2 linked regions of the Priestia megaterium genome follow. The protein of the gene in region 1 interacts with the protein of each later gene in a pairwise test. Links are inferred from orthologs where the notes say so. Each region holds a gene or a part of one and is shown on either strand. Other genes may lie near its edges. The genes, in order: LIS78_RS11500 and rlmB.

Region 1 (8,439 bases):
AAGCGGCAGATAAGTAAATAAAATAGAGTCGGTATTTTTTTCAAATGCAGCAAAACCCCCGTCTTTGTTTTGCATGGACAGCAGCCAGTTAATGCCTCTTTGCCAAGACTCCAAATAATCTGTATCGGTTTGTGCTCTTCTAGAAAGAGCTCTGATAGCAGCAGACGTATCGTCTAAGTCAGGGTTATTCGTATTGATATCGGAAAACCCCCAGCCTCCAGGTGCTGTATTTGGGTTATGAAACTGCCAATCTCCAAGCTTTGTATGCTGTCTTTTCTTTAAGTAGCGAGTCGTGCCTTTAATCATGGGATCTTGTTGCGGTACACCTGCTTCTTGTAGAGCGTAAGATAGCAGCGCGGTGTCCCAAACCGTTGACGTGGAGTTTTCTACGTGCACGTGGCCGCTGCATGTACTAAGTAGTGAACAAATACCGTCGATTGCTTTTTGGATCACAAATGAATCTTTTTTATAGCCAAGAGCCAAAAGCCCGTAAATCATAAAAAAAGTAGAGGTGGCGTAGCTGTAGAGTGTTCCATCTTTTTCAATTCTTTCCAGCATGTAACGCTCGGCTGCTTGATAACCAAGCTTGTGGATGTAAGAAGGTAAAGAAGCCAGCTGTTTTAAATGGTCGACTAAAAAAATAGAAGCGCGTGATTCTTGAGTAGTTTCATCCGATTCCTGTTTCTGTTCTCTTACATCTAAATGAGAAAGAGAAGGTGTATGCCTAGAAGTAAGTGAAAATTTTTTGTTTCCCGCTATCATCATCGGAACGAAGTGAATTCTGGCATAGGTGCTTAATTCATAAAAGTTGAGCGGTACATAGGTAGGCACGAGCAAAAGAGAAAGCGGGAGGTAAAATAGCTTTGGCCACTCGTATAAGCCGTTAACAGAAAGCATCCATCTTGTGAGAAAATGAGCGCGAGAAATGCCTCCTGAATCTATAATATATCTTTCTGCTTTTCGCAAAACCCGGTCGTTTTTTTGGTAATAGCCTGAATATAAAAGAGCTGTATAAGCTTGAATAGTGGCGGATAAGTTATGTTCTTCATCATCAAACAACGTCCAAAGACCATCTTCATTTTGAAGGGAAACGATCCGTTCGGTTAATTGTTTAATCAACACTTCTTTATCTAAATCAAAGGTGCGAAGAAGCATAATTAAAAACGCATCAGGCATAACGCCTGTTTCAAAACAGTAGCGAAATGACCCGTCATTTTTTTGTGTTGGGCGCAGATAGGCGATTCTTCGCTGAATCTCTAGCTGAACTTCCTTTAGCAATATGATCACCTCTTATGATAATGCTTTTCAATCTTTCGACCTGTTTCTTTATAACTGTATTCAAAGGAAGAGAGTTCTATGAGAGGAGAAAGTTGCAAAGAATAGAGCGCTTGCTGCACAATAAAGGTACTGGAAAATTGGAGTGATAGAAGTGAAAGAAATACAGGTAGAAGTCATTCAAGGGCGGGGCTCTTACCGAGAGCTTGGTAAAATGCAAGGGCAATTACATAAAGGAACAAAGCTGTTTGAAAATCATCAAAAAAGAAGAAAACGTTCATTACGAAGCTATCAAACGATAGCAAAAGAAGCTCGTCATTATTACGACTTATTTGCTCCCGGACTGTGGGATGAGCTAGTGGGCTTAGCAGAAGGCTTAGATTGGCCTCTTGAAGACGTTATTCATGAGTACAGCGGGTATCAGCAAGAGTGGAAGAAAACGGGATGTTCGGCTCTTATGCAGCACGGCGTGTATGTGCGAAACTACGATTATCATCCTAAAACGTACGAAGGTCGATTTTTGCTTTTTCAGCCAAATGAAGGATATGCAAGCGTCGGATTTGGAACGAGAATGATTGGGCGAATGGATGGAATGAATGAAAAAGGACTGGCAATTGGTTATCATTTTGTTAATCGCCGCCGTCAAACAAACGGATTTATTTGCTGTACGCTCGCTCGGTTTATTTTAGAAACATGTGAAACGACAGAAGAGGCTGTTGCTATTTTAGAAAGAGCACCTCATCGTCATGCGTTTAATTATTCCATTTATGACCGCAGCGGACAGGGAGCAGTAGTCGAAGCATCTGGACGAGGCGTTCATGTACAAAGAGGGACGATGATGGGGTGTACGAACCATTTTAATCAGCTAGTCGAAGAAAATCGTCATCATTTGGTAGAGTCAAAGGAAAGGCTCGATCATATTCGAGATCATATTGAAAAAAAGCTATCGCCTCTTGAAGCTTTCTCTTTATTTAATGAAGATGAATACGGTATTTTTAAAGAAGATTACCGGAATTCTGCTGGAACGCTTCATACAGTAGCATATGTACCGGAGACGCTGCAAGTCATTGTGGGGATTGGACGAAAAGCAAAACCTCTCATTTTCTCGTTTGAAGATTGGGTGAAAGGAGAACAATTAACTATAACGAAAATAAAAGGAACGGTAAATACAGATGAACCATTTCCGTTTCAGTAAGGAGCAGCACAGTGAGAATTGTAACGAATCAAGAGATGTATCAAGTAGATGATTATATGATGAATACAATTGGGATGAGTGAAGAGTCCCTTATGGAAAATGCCGGGCAGGCTGCTGCAAACGCGCTGAGTGAGCGAATCGAAAAACATGAAAACATAGGGCTGCTTATAGGAACGGGAAACAATGGAGGAGACGGCTTTGTTATTGCCCGTGCGTTGAAGTCAAAAGGCTATGAAGTTGACGTCTGGGTAGTTCCTGCACGGGAAAAAATAAAAGGCGCAGCTAAAAAAGCAATGATCATCTATGAAAATGCTGGGTTCACGTGGCAATCGGCGGGAGACAACTTCTCTGTAAAAAAGTATACGGTGATTATTGACTGTCTACTAGGGATAGGAGTAAAAGGCAGCATCAAATCTCCTTACGATGACATTATAAAAAAAATAAACGACTCTAAGGCTTACATATACAGCATCGATGTCCCAAGTGGAGTAATGGAACAGAAGCAAGAGCTTACGGTACGTGCAGATGCTACGATTACGCTTCAGCAGCCGAAAATCACGGCATTTACATACCCGAGCAAAGAAAGCTATGGTGAATTGATTGTAGTAGATATCGGTATTCCGCCGCTAGCAATTAAAAAAAGCTCATCTCCTAAAGAGGTATGGTCAACTCAGCATATTAAACAATCTTTTCCTATTCGGAATGCTTCGTCAAATAAAGGTACACACGGAAAAGGAATCGTAATAGGAGGTTCGCTTCAAACACCTGGAGCGCCGATGCTAACGTCAAAAGCAGCACTCACAAGCGGAGCAGGGCTTTTAACTCTTGCGCTTCCGAGCGATATTCATGCGATTGCAGCTGCTCACATGTTGGAAGTGATGTATAAACCATGTCCAAGCAAAGATGGCTTTTTTGCAGGCGAGATTCCTTTAGAAGAAGCGGAGTATGATGCAATTGCAGTCGGACCAGGGCTTGGGAGAACGAAAGAAACGAAGAAAGTCGTCGAACAAGTGCTTCACCAGCCGGTTTCTGTTGTGGTGGACGCCGATGGTCTTTTTCATCTTCCCCATTTAGAAAAAGAAGTAAAAGAAAGAGAACACGCAACGATTTTAACACCTCATCCGGGAGAAATGGCTAGACTCGTGGATACAACAATCTCAGAAGTAGAAGAAAATCGATTTTTAATATCTAGACAATACGCAGTGGAAAATGGTGTGTACCTTGTATTAAAAGGTCCAAACACGATTGTTACAACACCTGACGGAAAACAATACGTAAATACCACTGGAAACGCAGGGCTTGCGAAAGGCGGAACGGGTGACACGTTAACAGGGATCATCCTCGCTTTTATCATGCAGCATGATTCTCTTCAAGAAGCAATCAGTAATGCGGTATATGTTCACGGAAAAGCAGCGGATGTGCTGCTTGATCAGGGACATACAATGATGGATATGTTAGCAAGCGACGTTATTTCTGCACTTCCGGCAGTCTTAGGGCAGCTGAGTGAGAAGTAATTTCTTCTAGATTATTAAAATTTGTTGACAAAACCCTTCAAAAAGTTGTCAAAACTCTTTGTAAATGATAACGTTATTTTACGTAAGATTTTACATAGAAAGAAAGTGATTTTGTGTACTACTCAATGAGACCAAGAGGCATTCATTTAGCTGTGCCTACACTTTTCTTCCTTATTACAGTCGTGTTATTTGCGATGATGCAGTTTGGTTTTTATTTGGATTCCAGCATTCTTCGTAAAATTTGGGTCATCATTATGGCTTTATTGCCCATTGCTGGACTAATCACGGCTATTAAAGGTAGAAGAGGAAGCGCAAAGCCGTGGTTAATTATAGGGAACGTGATTCTTATTTTAACCGTTACAATAATGAGCGTACAGGCTATTATCTATTAAACAAAAAAACGTGTTCGCCAAACAGGCGGACACGTTTTTATTAGGAAAGAGAAACGATTTGCTTTGTTACATAGGCAGCTTCTCCTGCGATTACCACACCATACGTATTCTCTTTTTTTGTAATTTCTACATGAACTAAGCCATCTCTATCTATTTCCTGTCCTTGCTCAATCACAAATTGCCAGCGGTCGTTTTCTTGCTGGTCCACATATCTCGCGTAATAGGCGCCCATTACGCCAGAAGCTGTTCCAGTTACAGCGTCTTCTACCGTACCTGAAAATGGTGAAGAGAAATGTCTTCCGTGCATATGGGCTTCTGAGTGAATCGTTTCAAAACAAAAGGGATGAATAGATGCTTTTGGCATATCTGTTAAAATATGCGGGAAATCTTCTTGATTAGGCTTCATCTTTTTACAGGAATCTAAACTTTTTAAAGGTACAATAAGCGTCCAGTTCCCTGTACTTCCATATACAATAGGAAGTCTTTGATCAAGGTCATCAATATGAAGATTAAGAGCTTTTGCCAGTTTTTCTTTTGAACCTGAAAACGGATGAAACTGTGGAGAAGCTTGACTCATGGTGATAACAGGTTGTCCGTTTATGCTCTGTACAGTCATAGGCAAAATTCCAGCATTTGTTTCAACCGTAAATGTAGTTTTTGGAAGTTTGTTTTTACTATGTAAAGCATAAAGAGAAGCGATGGTAGCATGGCCACACAAATCTGCTTCTTGTCCGGGCGTAAAGTATCGAATTCGTAAATCAGCGCGGGAAGAGTCCATGATAAAAGCAGTTTCGTTAAACTGTGCTTGATAAGCAATCTTCTGCATTTCTTCAGCTGAAAAATCATCTCCGTTAAACACAATTCCTGCAGGGTTTCCTTTATTAGGGCGCGTGCTGAACGCATCGTATTGGTAAACAATCGCTTCTTTCATAGAAATTACCTCCATTTTTATATCATTGTATGAAAGCTTTAACCAGTGTTATTAAATGATCGGCTATTAAAATAGTGAAGTACCTGAACGTTATTTAGAATAAAAAAACAGCAGTTTTTACCTGCTGCTTTTCACTTCGCAAAACTATTTTTGCATCGCGGCATTTATTCCTTCTTTTCTAACTTCTAGCATATGAGTAGCTTTTTTATCAATATCTTTAGCTGTATCGGAAGAAATAACGCCTACGCTGCTTAAGTCATAGGCAAGACTTGTAACAAGCAGTTGCTCTCTTTGTGCTAGTGTGCCGTATGTAAGTGCAGCGGTTTTAGCTTGAATGCCACTCATATTTAATTCATCAGTAGAAGAAGCTGCTTCTTTTTTTGCGGCTATTACTTCTTGATAAAGAGAATCATATCCTCCAAACCCCACTTGCGCAATTAGAAAGTCATAAATGTCATCGGCTGATTTTTTAGAGGGCTGAGAAAAAGCTCTTTGAAATTTATTGCGCGGTAAAAATTTTAATGCTGCTTGCCTGCCATCTTCATAAATTTTTTCTTGTATTTCTTTAGTAGCTTTTTCTTCGCTTTTTTTCTGTGCTGCATCTAGCTGTTTGCGATATTTTTGAATAATGACTCCGTCCTGCTGATTGTTTCCCTCTTTGAAAGTAGCCGCTGCTTGTGGAACATCTGACGTTGCTAGAGTCTCAGCAGCGTTCTCTGAAGAAGAAAAGAACGTATTTTTGACAAAAATAAGTGCAAAGATCAGCAAAATAAACCATAAAAACCTGAATTTCTTAAACAAAATGTTCACCTCTGTATAATGTTTCTAAATTATGTAAAACAACATGGACCAGTATACAATAATTTTAGTGTTTTTTTACACATTTACCCAAAAATAAGAAAATAGTAAGAGGTGGTTTTATTAATCTAATAGATATATAGGTTCATTGTTAGGGTTCTAAAGAAACCATTGATCTATTTGTACTGATTCACATAATCGAATATGTTTTTGCTAATAAGGCTTAAAGTGACAAGGATAAAAAGCGTTCGGACGTACGTCACGCCTTTTGATAGAGCGACATTTGATCCGACAAAAGAACCCACGATCATCGCAAACCCCATAATTAATCCGTAAGAAAATACAACAGAATCAAAATATAAAAATACAAGCAAAGCACCTAAATTACTGCCGAAATTTAAAAATTTTGCGCTGCCTGCTGACTGCAGGAAATCAAATCCCATAAATAAAAAAGCAAATAAAATAAATGAGCCTGTGCCTGCTCCTAAAAATCCATCGTAAAAGCCAATAATAAAAATAAGTGCGGTAAAGAAAATAAGTTTCTTAATAGACAGCGGCTTATATGTGGACGTGGTGCCCCAGTTTTTTTTGAAGATTGTATAAATAGCAACTAAAACAAGGAGAATCAAAATAACCGGTTTCAAAAAAGCAGAGGATAGAAAATGAACGGTGATTGAACCTCCTAAAGAACCGATAAATACAAAAGGAAACCATTTACCTACGACGCGAAAATCGACTTTTCCGGATTTGACAAATCGAATGGTACTCGTTAATACGCCCATCGTTCCAGCTAATTTATTTGTAGCTAAGGCAGCAGCGGGAGGCAGGCCTAAAAATAAAAGGGCAGGCGTTGAAATTAAACCGCCTCCGCCAACTACAGAGTCAATGAATGCGGCTAAAAACCCAAATAGTAAAAGCAAAAGAACAATCTGTAAACTTAATTCTTCCATAAAGCACCTTCCTCATGTCATAATATATAGTGACTACTTAAATAGTAACTATATAAAAAGCGGTTGTAAATATGTAAATGATGAAAATTTCAAATAACTTAAAAAACAGGGAGGTTTCCTTTATGGAAAATATTATTCAGCAGCTGCAGTCGCTTGGATTTAATCAGTATGAATCAAAAGTATACGTGACGCTTGTCAAAAAAGGATCTTCCACTGCTTATAGCATTAGTAAACATTCAGGTGTGCCAAGAGCGCGTGTATACGATATTTTACAAACACTAGAGGAAAAAGGCATGGTGTTAAAAGAAGAGAGTAATGATGGCACCCAGTACACGTCACTGCCCGTCGATGCGTTTTTGCATTCGCTGCAAAAAAAATGGAACGAAACGTATGAAGACGTTAGCGAAACGCTTAAACGTCTTGAGGCTGCAGAGTCTATAGAAGAAAGCCGGGTTATGACGATGAAAGGAGAAAGAGCCATTCTTGCTTTTTGTGAGTCGCTATTGTTAAAAGCAAAAAATAAAATTGTCATCTCGCTTTGGCCCGATATTTATAATGAGTTGAAGCCTCTTTTATTACAGCTAAGGGAGAGTGTAACACTAAAAGGAATTGTGTTTGAACAAGATGAAGTGATGGAGGAATTTGACCGGCACCGTCATACAAGTTATACCGAAAACATTGGCAATCAAAACTGGTTTATTGTATCTGTTGACAGCAGTGAAATGATTTATGGTCATAAAGAAATGGCTTACTATACAAATAACGCAGTCAACATTAATTTACTTGAAAACTATATTTGGCATGATATCCTCGTTAACAGACTTGTAGAAAAAAGTGATCAGGAAATGGACAGGTGGATTGAAAGGGAAAGAGAAAGCTTTTTTGCGTAGAAAAACCCGCTTTATGCGGGTTTTATATTAAAAAGTTTGGGCAAGTTTTTTTGCTTCTGCTATTCCTTTTTCTTTAATTTCTTGGGCTTTATCTGGCATTGCGTTATGCCCCTCCACAAAAATGCCGTCTAACGAAGGTACTCCAAAGAAATTCATCATAATCCCAATATAACGATGCCCCATTTCCATATCAGCTGCAGGACCTTCAGAATAAATGCCTCCGCGTGCTTGAATATGAAGCGCTTTTTTATCCGTTAATAGCCCAACCGGACCCTCTGCCGTGTATTTAAATGACTTACCCGCTACGGCTACAGAGTCTAAATAGGCTTTCATAACTGGTGGAAATGAAAAGTTCCACATAGGCGTTACAAAAACATATTTGTCCGCTGCTACAAACTGTTCGCTCAATTCTGCAAGACGATTGACCTTTTCTTGTTCATGAGAAGAAAGTTCAGACCCAGCCTGAAGTTTGCCCCAGCCGCTAAATACATCCG
Region 2 (8,482 bases), 2.2 Mb from region 1 along the record:
GCAGTGCTTGCTGAAGAGCAAGTACCGGAAGTGTTAAAAGCATTTGCTGAAGAGATTTCTTCCTTAGAAGAATTCAGCGCTGATGAAATTAAGGCAGCAACAAAGGCTGTACAAAAAGCAACAGGTCAAAAAGGTAAAAAACTATTTATGCCAATTCGTGTAGCAACAACAGGCGAAACACACGGTCCTGAGCTTCCAAAAGCTATTTCTCTTTTAGGGAAAGAAACAGTTTTAGCTCGTTTAGAAAGCATTTATAGTTAACAAATTTCTATTTTGCCCATATGATAAAATAATCAAATATGGATATCGTTGAGAAGGAAGAGTAGGCAAGTTCATTGCATATCAGAGAGGGTTATCACCGGCTGAAAGTAACCTATGACAAAACTTGTTGAAGTGCGCCTTTGAGTCTTTTGTTGAATGCTACTAAGTAAGTAGGCAAAAGCGGGTACTTTCACGTTATGAGAGAAGAGTTGGGATCGTTTGTTGATCCAAACAGAGTGGAACCGCGTATATACGTCTCTGTGTCATTTGACATAGGGGCGTTTTTTTATACAATCAATGAGTAGATAGAGGAATAGCGGAATTGGGGTGAGATGATGCTAAAGTTGTTAAAGGAAGACATTGAGGCCATATTTGAACAAGATCCTGCAGCAAGAAGTTATATTGAAGTGATATTAACCTATTCGGGGTTGCATGCTATTTGGGCACATAGATTAGCTCACGGGCTTTTTAAAAGAAAGTGGTTTTTTCTGGCACGTGTAATCTCACAAATTAGCCGATTCTTCACAGGGATTGAAATTCATCCGGGTGCGAAAATTGGCCGCCGATTTTTTATTGACCACGGAATGGGAATTGTTATTGGGGAAACGTGCGAAATTGGAGATAATGTAACAGTATATCAAGGAGTAACACTCGGAGGAACAGGGAAAGAAAAAGGAAAGCGTCACCCGACGATCGAAGACAATGTCTTAATTGCAACAGGTGCTAAAGTACTAGGATCGATTACGATTCATGCGCACTCCAAAATTGGAGCGGGCTCAGTTGTGTTAAATGACGTCCCAGAAAACTCAACGGTTGTTGGTATCCCTGGCCGAGTCGTCATTCAAAATGGCGTCCGGATTCCAAAAGATTTGAATCATCAAGATTTACCAGATCCAGATGCAGAGCGTTTCAAACAGCTAGAGAAAGAAATTTTACACCTGCAAAATCAATTAAAGGAATTAAAAGAAGGGAAGATTCACCATGGCAATTAAGCTATATAACACGTTAACACGTCAAAAAGAGACGTTTGTACCGCTAGAAGAAAACAAAGTCAAAATGTACGTGTGCGGACCGACCGTGTATAACTATATTCATATTGGAAATGCGCGTCCTGCGATCGTATTTGATACGGTGCGCCGCTATTTAGAATTTAGAGGCTACGATGTAGAGTATGTCTCAAACTTCACAGATGTAGATGATAAATTAATTAAGGCAGCAAAAGAGTTAGGAGAAGATGTTCCAACGATCGCAAACCGCTTTATCGATGCCTACTTTGAAGATACGTCAGCTCTTGGATGCAAGCATGCCGATGTGCATCCACGCGTAACTGAAAATATGGATATCATTATTGAGTTCATCGATGAACTGGTGAAAAAAGGATATGCATATGAGTCAGAGGGTGATGTATACTATCGTACACGTAAGTTTGAAGGATACGGAAAATTATCACATCAGTCTATTGATGAATTGCAATCCGGTGCTCGTATCGAAGTTGGAGAAAAGAAAGAAGATCCATTAGACTTTACTCTTTGGAAAGCAACCAAAGATGGAGAGATCGCATGGGATAGCCCTTGGGGTCAAGGAAGACCAGGCTGGCATATCGAGTGCTCTGCGATGGCACGCAAGTATTTAGGTGATACAATTGATATCCACGCAGGCGGCCAGGATTTAGCTTTCCCTCATCACGAAAATGAAATTGCCCAATCAGAAGCGCTCACTGGGAAATCGTTTGCGAAATACTGGCTTCATAACGGATATATCAATATTGATAATGAAAAGATGTCTAAATCACTAGGGAACTTCGTGTTAGTTCATGACATTATTAAAAAGCATGATCCTTCCCTACTTCGATTCTTTATTTTATCTGTTCACTATCGTCACCCAATTAACTATAACGAAGAAATTTTAGAGAATACGCGCAAAGGGTTTGAGCGTCTGCAAACAGCTTACGGCAACTTAACTCACCGTCTAGAGGCAGCAACAAATCTTCAAGAAGATGCTTCAGAATGGTTCGAAAAGCTAAAAGAGCTTCGCGAAACGTTTGTTGAAGAGATGGATGATGATTTTAATACGGCAAATGCCATTTCTGTTCTGTTCGAGCTAGCAAAGCAAGCTAACTTGTATTTGTTAGAACAAACAACGTCTACAGATGTAATTGAAGCCTTTATTAAAGAGTTTAAAGAATTAGGTGCTGCAATAGGCATTACGTTTGGAGAAGCTGAACTTCTAGACGAAGAAATTGATCAATTGATCCAAGGTCGTATTCAGGCTCGTAAAGATCGTAATTTCCAATTAGCAGATCAAATTCGAGATGAATTAAAGGCTAAAAATATTATTTTAGAAGATACGGCGCAAGGAACAAGATGGAAAAGAGGATAATAGTGTTATGAGCAGCAGTAAATTAGATGTAAAACAGCTAAATAGCTTAGCTCTTGCTTATATGGGTGATGCGGTGTTTGATTTACATGTTCGCCGCCACCTGCTGGTGTTAGGGACAGTGCGCCCTAACCAGCTTCATAATAAAGCTAAAAAATATGTATCAGCAAAAGCACAAGCGCAAATCGTATATTATTTTAAAAATGAAAACTTTTTTACTGAAGAAGAAGAAGGTGTACTGCGCCGAGGACGCAATGCAAAGTCCGGTACAGTCCCTAAAAACACAGATGTGCAAACGTATCGCTACAGTACGGCATTTGAAGCGGTCGTAGGCTATTTGTATCTTTTAGGTGAAGAAGAAAGAATGATGGAACTTATTACTAAAGCTATCTCTTTCGTCGATGAAGGAGAGGGAGGAATGAATCATGGAACATGAATTTATCATTGGACGTAATCCGGTCCTAGAAGCCCTAAAGTCTGGGCGCGACATTAACAAACTATGGATTGCCGAAGGATCGCAAGGCGGTTCTATGGGGCAAATCACGCAGTTAGCAAAACGTAATGGTGTATTGGTGCAGTTTGTACCGAAAAAGAAAATTGAGCAAATGGTAGACGGTATTCATCAAGGAGTAGCTGCACAAGTTGCTGCTTATCAGTATGCAGAGTTAGATGATTTATTTAACTTAGCGGAAAAACGTAATGAAAGTCCGTTTTTTCTTCTGTTAGATGAGCTTGAAGATCCCCATAATTTAGGTTCTATTATGCGAACAGCTGATGCCGTTGGCGCACACGGTATTATTATTCCAAAGCGCCGTTCAGTTGGATTAACCGCCACTGTAGCTAAGGCCTCTACAGGAGCAATTGAACATGTTCCCGTAGCAAGGGTAACAAACCTATCAAGGACGATTGATGAATTAAAAGATCGAGGCGTATGGATTGTTGGAACAGATGCGAAAGAAAGCGATGATTACCGCAACTTAGATGGAGGTATGCCGCTTACGTTAGTGATTGGAAGCGAAGGAAAAGGCATGAGTCGTTTGATTCGTGAAAAATGCGACTTCCTTGTACAGCTTCCGATGGTTGGGCATGTTACATCGTTAAATGCATCTGTAGCAGCTAGTCTTCTCATGTATGAGGTTTACCGAAAACGCCATCCTCTAGGTGAATAAGAATGGATATTCTACTGGTGGATGGTTATAACATGATAGGTGCGTGGCCCGACCTAAGAAAGCTTAGAGATAATGATTTAGCCGGTGCTCGAGACCTGTTAATCGAAAAGATGGCAGAGTATCAAGCATATATGGGTTATCGTGTCATTATTGTCTTCGATGCTCATATGGTCGAAGGAATTGAAAAGAAGGCAAAAAATCATAAGGTTGACGTTGTATTTACAAGAGAAAATGAAACAGCGGATGAGTACATTGAAAAGCTGGCTCAAGAGCTAAACAATGTAAAGACACAGATTCATGTTGCTACATCTGATTTTACGGAGCAGTGGGCAATCTTTGGACAAGGTGCGCTTAGAATTTCTGCTCGAGAATTGTACAACGAAATTGAGCAAATTGAGAAACATATTAATCTTGATGTGAAGTCTATTCAAAATCAAAAGCCAGCGGCACGCATTCAACTTTCCAATCAAGTAGCCGAAATTTTCGAAAAATGGCGCCGGGGACAGCGGTGAGGTTATTGACGGTACGGAATTAGCTACTGTATAATATTTCTATCTACTGTGCGGTCGGGGGGATCGATATGGGCGATAATTATGGGAGAAAACTGCATGCTCATTTCGAACAACAAGAGGATGAAACAGTTGTCGATCTTGTGCATAAAGGCGATATTGACGCATTAGAGTATTTGATTCATAAATACAAAAACTTTGTGCGAGCAAAGGCGCGGTCATATTTTTTAATTGGGGCAGACCGTGAAGATATTGTACAAGAAGGTATGATAGGGTTATATAAGGCAATTAGAGATTTTAGAGAAGATAAGCTAACTTCGTTTAAAGCTTTTGCTGAACTTTGCATTACGAGGCAAATTATTACCGCTATTAAAACCGCAACAAGGCAAAAACATATTCCATTAAACTCTTATGTATCATTGGACAAGCCAATATATGATGAAGAGTCCGACCGAACCTTAATGGATGTTATTTCGGGGACAAAAGTAGCAAATCCAGAAGAGTTGCTCATTAATCGAGAGAAGTTTGATGATATTGAATTAAAGATGGCTGAACTGTTAAGTGATCTTGAGCGAAAAGTTCTCGTTCTTTATTTAGATGGTCAATCTTATCAAGAGATTTCAGAAGAGTTAAACCGCCACGTCAAATCCATCGATAATGCACTTCAGCGTGTGAAGAGGAAATTAGAGCGCTACCTCGAGATTCGTGAAATCACAATGTAGCCTTCTATCCTCATATTGACATGCTAAGAAAGTCTGTGATACTTTTTTATAGACATTATCACTCTATAGGTGGTTGACATTATGCGTAAAAAAGTTGTACTTGCGTGTGTGCAATGCGCTAGTCGTAACTATACGACTATGAAAAACACACAGCAAAACGAAGATCGTTTAGAAATGAAGAAGTTTTGCAAAACGTGTAACGCACATACGATTCATCGTGAAACAAAGTAGATCAATAATCTGCACAGACTAATACCCCTTTTAATTTATTGGAGGTTACAAACATGAACCGTGTAGGAAATTTCTTGCGTGATGTTGGGCGTGAGATGAAGAAGGTAAGTTGGCCTAAAAAAAATGAGCTAACTCGTTATACAATTACTGTTATTTCTACAGTTGTATTTATGACACTCTTTTTTGTAGTAGTTGATTACGGAATTTCGTCACTTATTCGTTTAATCCCTTGAATAAATTGACTTAAATCATGGTATAATAAAGCTAAATTATGTTTTTTTCAGAAAAGCCCGGAGACGGGTTTTTTAATTTGCTTTAAGAATGATTGTGCTAGGAGTCAACTATTTTCCTAGTGCGTTGTCTGTGCAATAGATTAGGACATCTTATTTTATAGTGAGCTGGGAGGGAAGGACGTATAGTCCTCAGAAATGGAGAAAAATTGGTATGTAGTCCATACTTATTCTGGATATGAAAATAAAGTAAAAACAAATTTAGAAAAGCGCGTAGAAACAATGGGTATGCAAGATAAAATTTTCCGCGTTGTTGTTCCTGAAGAAGAAGAAAGAGAAATTAAGAACAACAAAGAAAAGATTACAAAGAAAAAAGTATTTCCAGGGTACGTGTTAGTTGAAATCATCATGACGGATGATTCATGGTATGTAGTTCGTAATACACCTGGCGTTACGGGCTTTGTAGGTTCAGCAGGTTCTGGATCAAAGCCAACTGCTCTTCTACCAGAAGAAGTAGAAATGATCTTAAAACAAATGGGCATGGACGAGAAGCATGCTGACTTTGACTTTGAACTAAAAGAAACAGTATTAGTTCAAGAAGGTCCGTTTGCAAACTTCGAAGGTACCATTGAAGAAATCGATACAGATAAACGTAAAGTTAAGGTTCATGTGGATATGTTCGGAAGACAAACGCCAGTAGAGCTAGACTTTACACAAATTGAAAAAATATAATCTGTAAGACCTTGCAATTCATGAAGTTTAATGTTAATATTTCATAAGTCAGTATGTCTCAAAACTAGAGACTAAAACAACTATTTCTTTATTTTATATATAAAGAACATTGAGTGGGAGGGCATCGCCCTATTACCACATCACGGACTTAAGGAGGTGTGTCTCGTGGCTAAAAAAGTAATTAAACTTGTTAAGTTACAAATTCCTGCAGGTAAAGCAAATCCAGCGCCACCAGTTGGTCCTGCATTAGGTCAAGCCGGTGTTAATATCATGGGTTTCTGTAAGGAGTTTAACGCTCGCACAGCTGATCAAGCTGGTCTTATCATTCCTGTTGAAATCACGGTATTTGAAGACCGTTCATTTACATTTATTACGAAAACTCCACCTGCTGCTGTACTACTTAAGAAAGCGGCTGGTATTGAGTCTGGTTCTGGTGAACCAAACCGTAATAAAGTTGCAACAGTCAAGCGTGACAAAGTGCGTGAGATTGCTGAAACTAAAATGCCTGACTTAAACGCTGCTAGCGTTGAATCTGCAATGCGCATGGTAGAAGGTACAGCGCGCAGTATGGGAATCGTAGTTGAAGACTAATTCCATTTGATTGGGTGTTAGAAGGTTGCGAGAAATGGAAGTTTTCCTATGCTCGCAACCTTTATTAGTGGGAGGTTATTCCGTTAAAACCACATAAGGAGGAAACAAAAATGGCTAAAAAAGGTAAAAAGTACGTTGAAGCTGCTAAGCTTGTAGATCGTACACAAACTTATTCAGTACAAGAAGCGATTGAATTAGTAAAGAAAACAAACACAACTAAATTTGATGCAACTGTAGAAGTAGCATTCCGTTTAGGAGTTGACCCTAAGAAAGCTGACCAACAAATTCGTGGTGCAGTAGTACTACCAAACGGTACAGGTAAAACTCAACGTGTATTAGTATTCGCTAAAGGCGAAAAAGCTAAAGAAGCTGAAGCTGCAGGCGCTGACTACGTTGGCGATGCTGACTACATCAACAAAATCCAACAAGGTTGGTTCGAGTTCGATGTAATCGTAGCTACTCCAGACATGATGGGTGAAGTTGGTAAACTTGGTCGTGTATTAGGACCTAAAGGTTTAATGCCAAACCCTAAAACTGGTACAGTAACATTTGATGTTCAAAAAGCAGTTAACGAAATCAAAGCTGGTAAAGTAGAATACCGCGTTGATAAAGCTGGTAACATCCACGTACCAATTGGTAAAGTATCTTTCGAAGAGAGCAAGTTAGTTGAAAACTTCACTACAATCTTCGAAACTATGGTAAAAGCTAAGCCGGCAGCAGCAAAAGGCACATACATGAAGAACGTAGCTGTTACTTCAACAATGGGCCCTGGTATCAAAGTTGATACTGCTTCATTCTCTGCTTAATAAATTTGGAAATAAATCGGTGTTGACTTTTTGAAAGTCCCTGATTATAATAGATAATGTTGTTAAAAAGAATAACATTTGTACCGTAGACAGTAGGTGCTGCAAAGCTTAATTTCCTACCGAGGTGTGTGAGATAAATTAGTGAAACGTTATGGTTCGCTTACTACACCTCCATGTCTTTATTGTCATGGAGGTTTTTTATTGCACCTTGTCTGAGTGTACGGAAGGAAATCTACAGGAGGTGTAAAGATGAGCAACGTAATTGAACAAAAGAAACAAGTCGTAGACGAAATTGCTGAAAAACTTCAAGCGAGTAACTCAATAGTTGTCGTTGACTACCGTGGTTTGAATGTTGCTGAAGTTACTGAACTTCGTAAGCAATTACGTGAAGCAGGCATTGAGTTCAAAGTTTACAAAAACACTTTAACTCGCCGTGCTGTAGAAAAACTTGAACTAACAGATCTTAATGATGCGTTAGTAGGTCCAAATGCAATCGCATTTGGTGGAGAAGATGTTGTTGCTCCAGCTAAAATTCTAAACAACTTCGCGAAAGAACACGAAGCGTTAGAAATCAAAGCTGGTGTAATTGAAGGTAATGTTGCATCTGTTGAAGAAATTAAAGCACTTGCAGAACTACCATCTCGCGAAGGCTTACTTTCTATGTTGCTTAGCGTGCTTCAAGCTCCAATTCGCAACCTTGCTCTTGCTACAAAAGCTGTGGCAGATCAAAAAGAAGAACAAGGTGCATAATCTAGTCTGTTATATATAACACAATCACAAGGAGGAAATTAACAATGACTCAAGAACAAATCATTGAAGCAGTTAAAAATATGACTGTTTTAGAACTTAACGATT

Evidence for each region.
Region 2: the proteins of LIS78_RS11500 (region 1) and rlmB interact in binary tests that used the Escherichia coli proteins (3 or more experiments, as listed by UniProt). The link is inferred for Priestia megaterium from one-to-one orthologs.

The regions. Positions count from the first base shown.
Region 1 is NZ_CP085442.1:2,276,720-2,285,158, forward strand. What follows is about bases 1,905-4,732. They hold LIS78_RS11500 (NAD(P)H-hydrate dehydratase), read left to right. Parts: upstream 1,905-2,481; coding sequence 2,482-3,984; downstream 3,985-4,732. Other genes in these bases: LIS78_RS11495 (C45 family autoproteolytic acyltransferase/hydrolase), read left to right, coding at 1,905-2,470; LIS78_RS11505 (hypothetical protein), read left to right, coding at 4,098-4,376; LIS78_RS11510 (PhzF family phenazine biosynthesis isomerase), read right to left, coding at 4,417-4,732. Outside these bases: LIS78_RS11490 (terpene cyclase/mutase family protein), read right to left, coding at 1-1,287; more of LIS78_RS11495, read left to right, coding at 1,430-1,904; more of LIS78_RS11510, read right to left, coding at 4,733-5,307; LIS78_RS11515 (hypothetical protein), read right to left, coding at 5,452-6,117; LIS78_RS11520 (sulfite exporter TauE/SafE family protein), read right to left, coding at 6,282-7,055; LIS78_RS11525 (TrmB family transcriptional regulator), read left to right, coding at 7,178-7,945; LIS78_RS11530 (FMN-dependent NADH-azoreductase), read right to left, coding at 7,973-8,439. UniProt on the Escherichia coli protein: Bifunctional enzyme that catalyzes the epimerization of the S- and R-forms of NAD(P)HX and the dehydration of the S-form of NAD(P)HX at the expense of ADP, which is converted to AMP.
Region 2 is NZ_CP085442.1:105,896-114,377, forward strand. The notes cover bases 2,064-4,934. They hold rlmB (23S rRNA (guanosine(2251)-2'-O)-methyltransferase RlmB), read left to right. Parts: upstream 2,064-3,062; coding sequence 3,063-3,806; downstream 3,807-4,934. Other genes in these bases: cysS (cysteine--tRNA ligase), read left to right, coding at 2,064-2,640; LIS78_RS00575 (Mini-ribonuclease 3), read left to right, coding at 2,648-3,073; LIS78_RS00585 (NYN domain-containing protein), read left to right, coding at 3,809-4,318; sigH (RNA polymerase sporulation sigma factor SigH), read left to right, coding at 4,387-4,934. Outside these bases: gltX (glutamate--tRNA ligase), read left to right, coding at 1-261; cysE (serine O-acetyltransferase), read left to right, coding at 597-1,253; more of cysS, read left to right, coding at 1,243-2,063; more of sigH, read left to right, coding at 4,935-5,037; rpmG (50S ribosomal protein L33), read left to right, coding at 5,119-5,268; preprotein translocase subunit SecE, read left to right, coding at 5,322-5,501; transcription termination/antitermination protein NusG, read left to right, coding at 5,697-6,230; rplK (50S ribosomal protein L11), read left to right, coding at 6,396-6,821; rplA (50S ribosomal protein L1), read left to right, coding at 6,932-7,627; rplJ (50S ribosomal protein L10), read left to right, coding at 7,877-8,377; rplL (50S ribosomal protein L7/L12), read left to right, coding at 8,422-8,482. UniProt on the Escherichia coli protein: Specifically methylates the ribose of guanosine 2251 in 23S rRNA.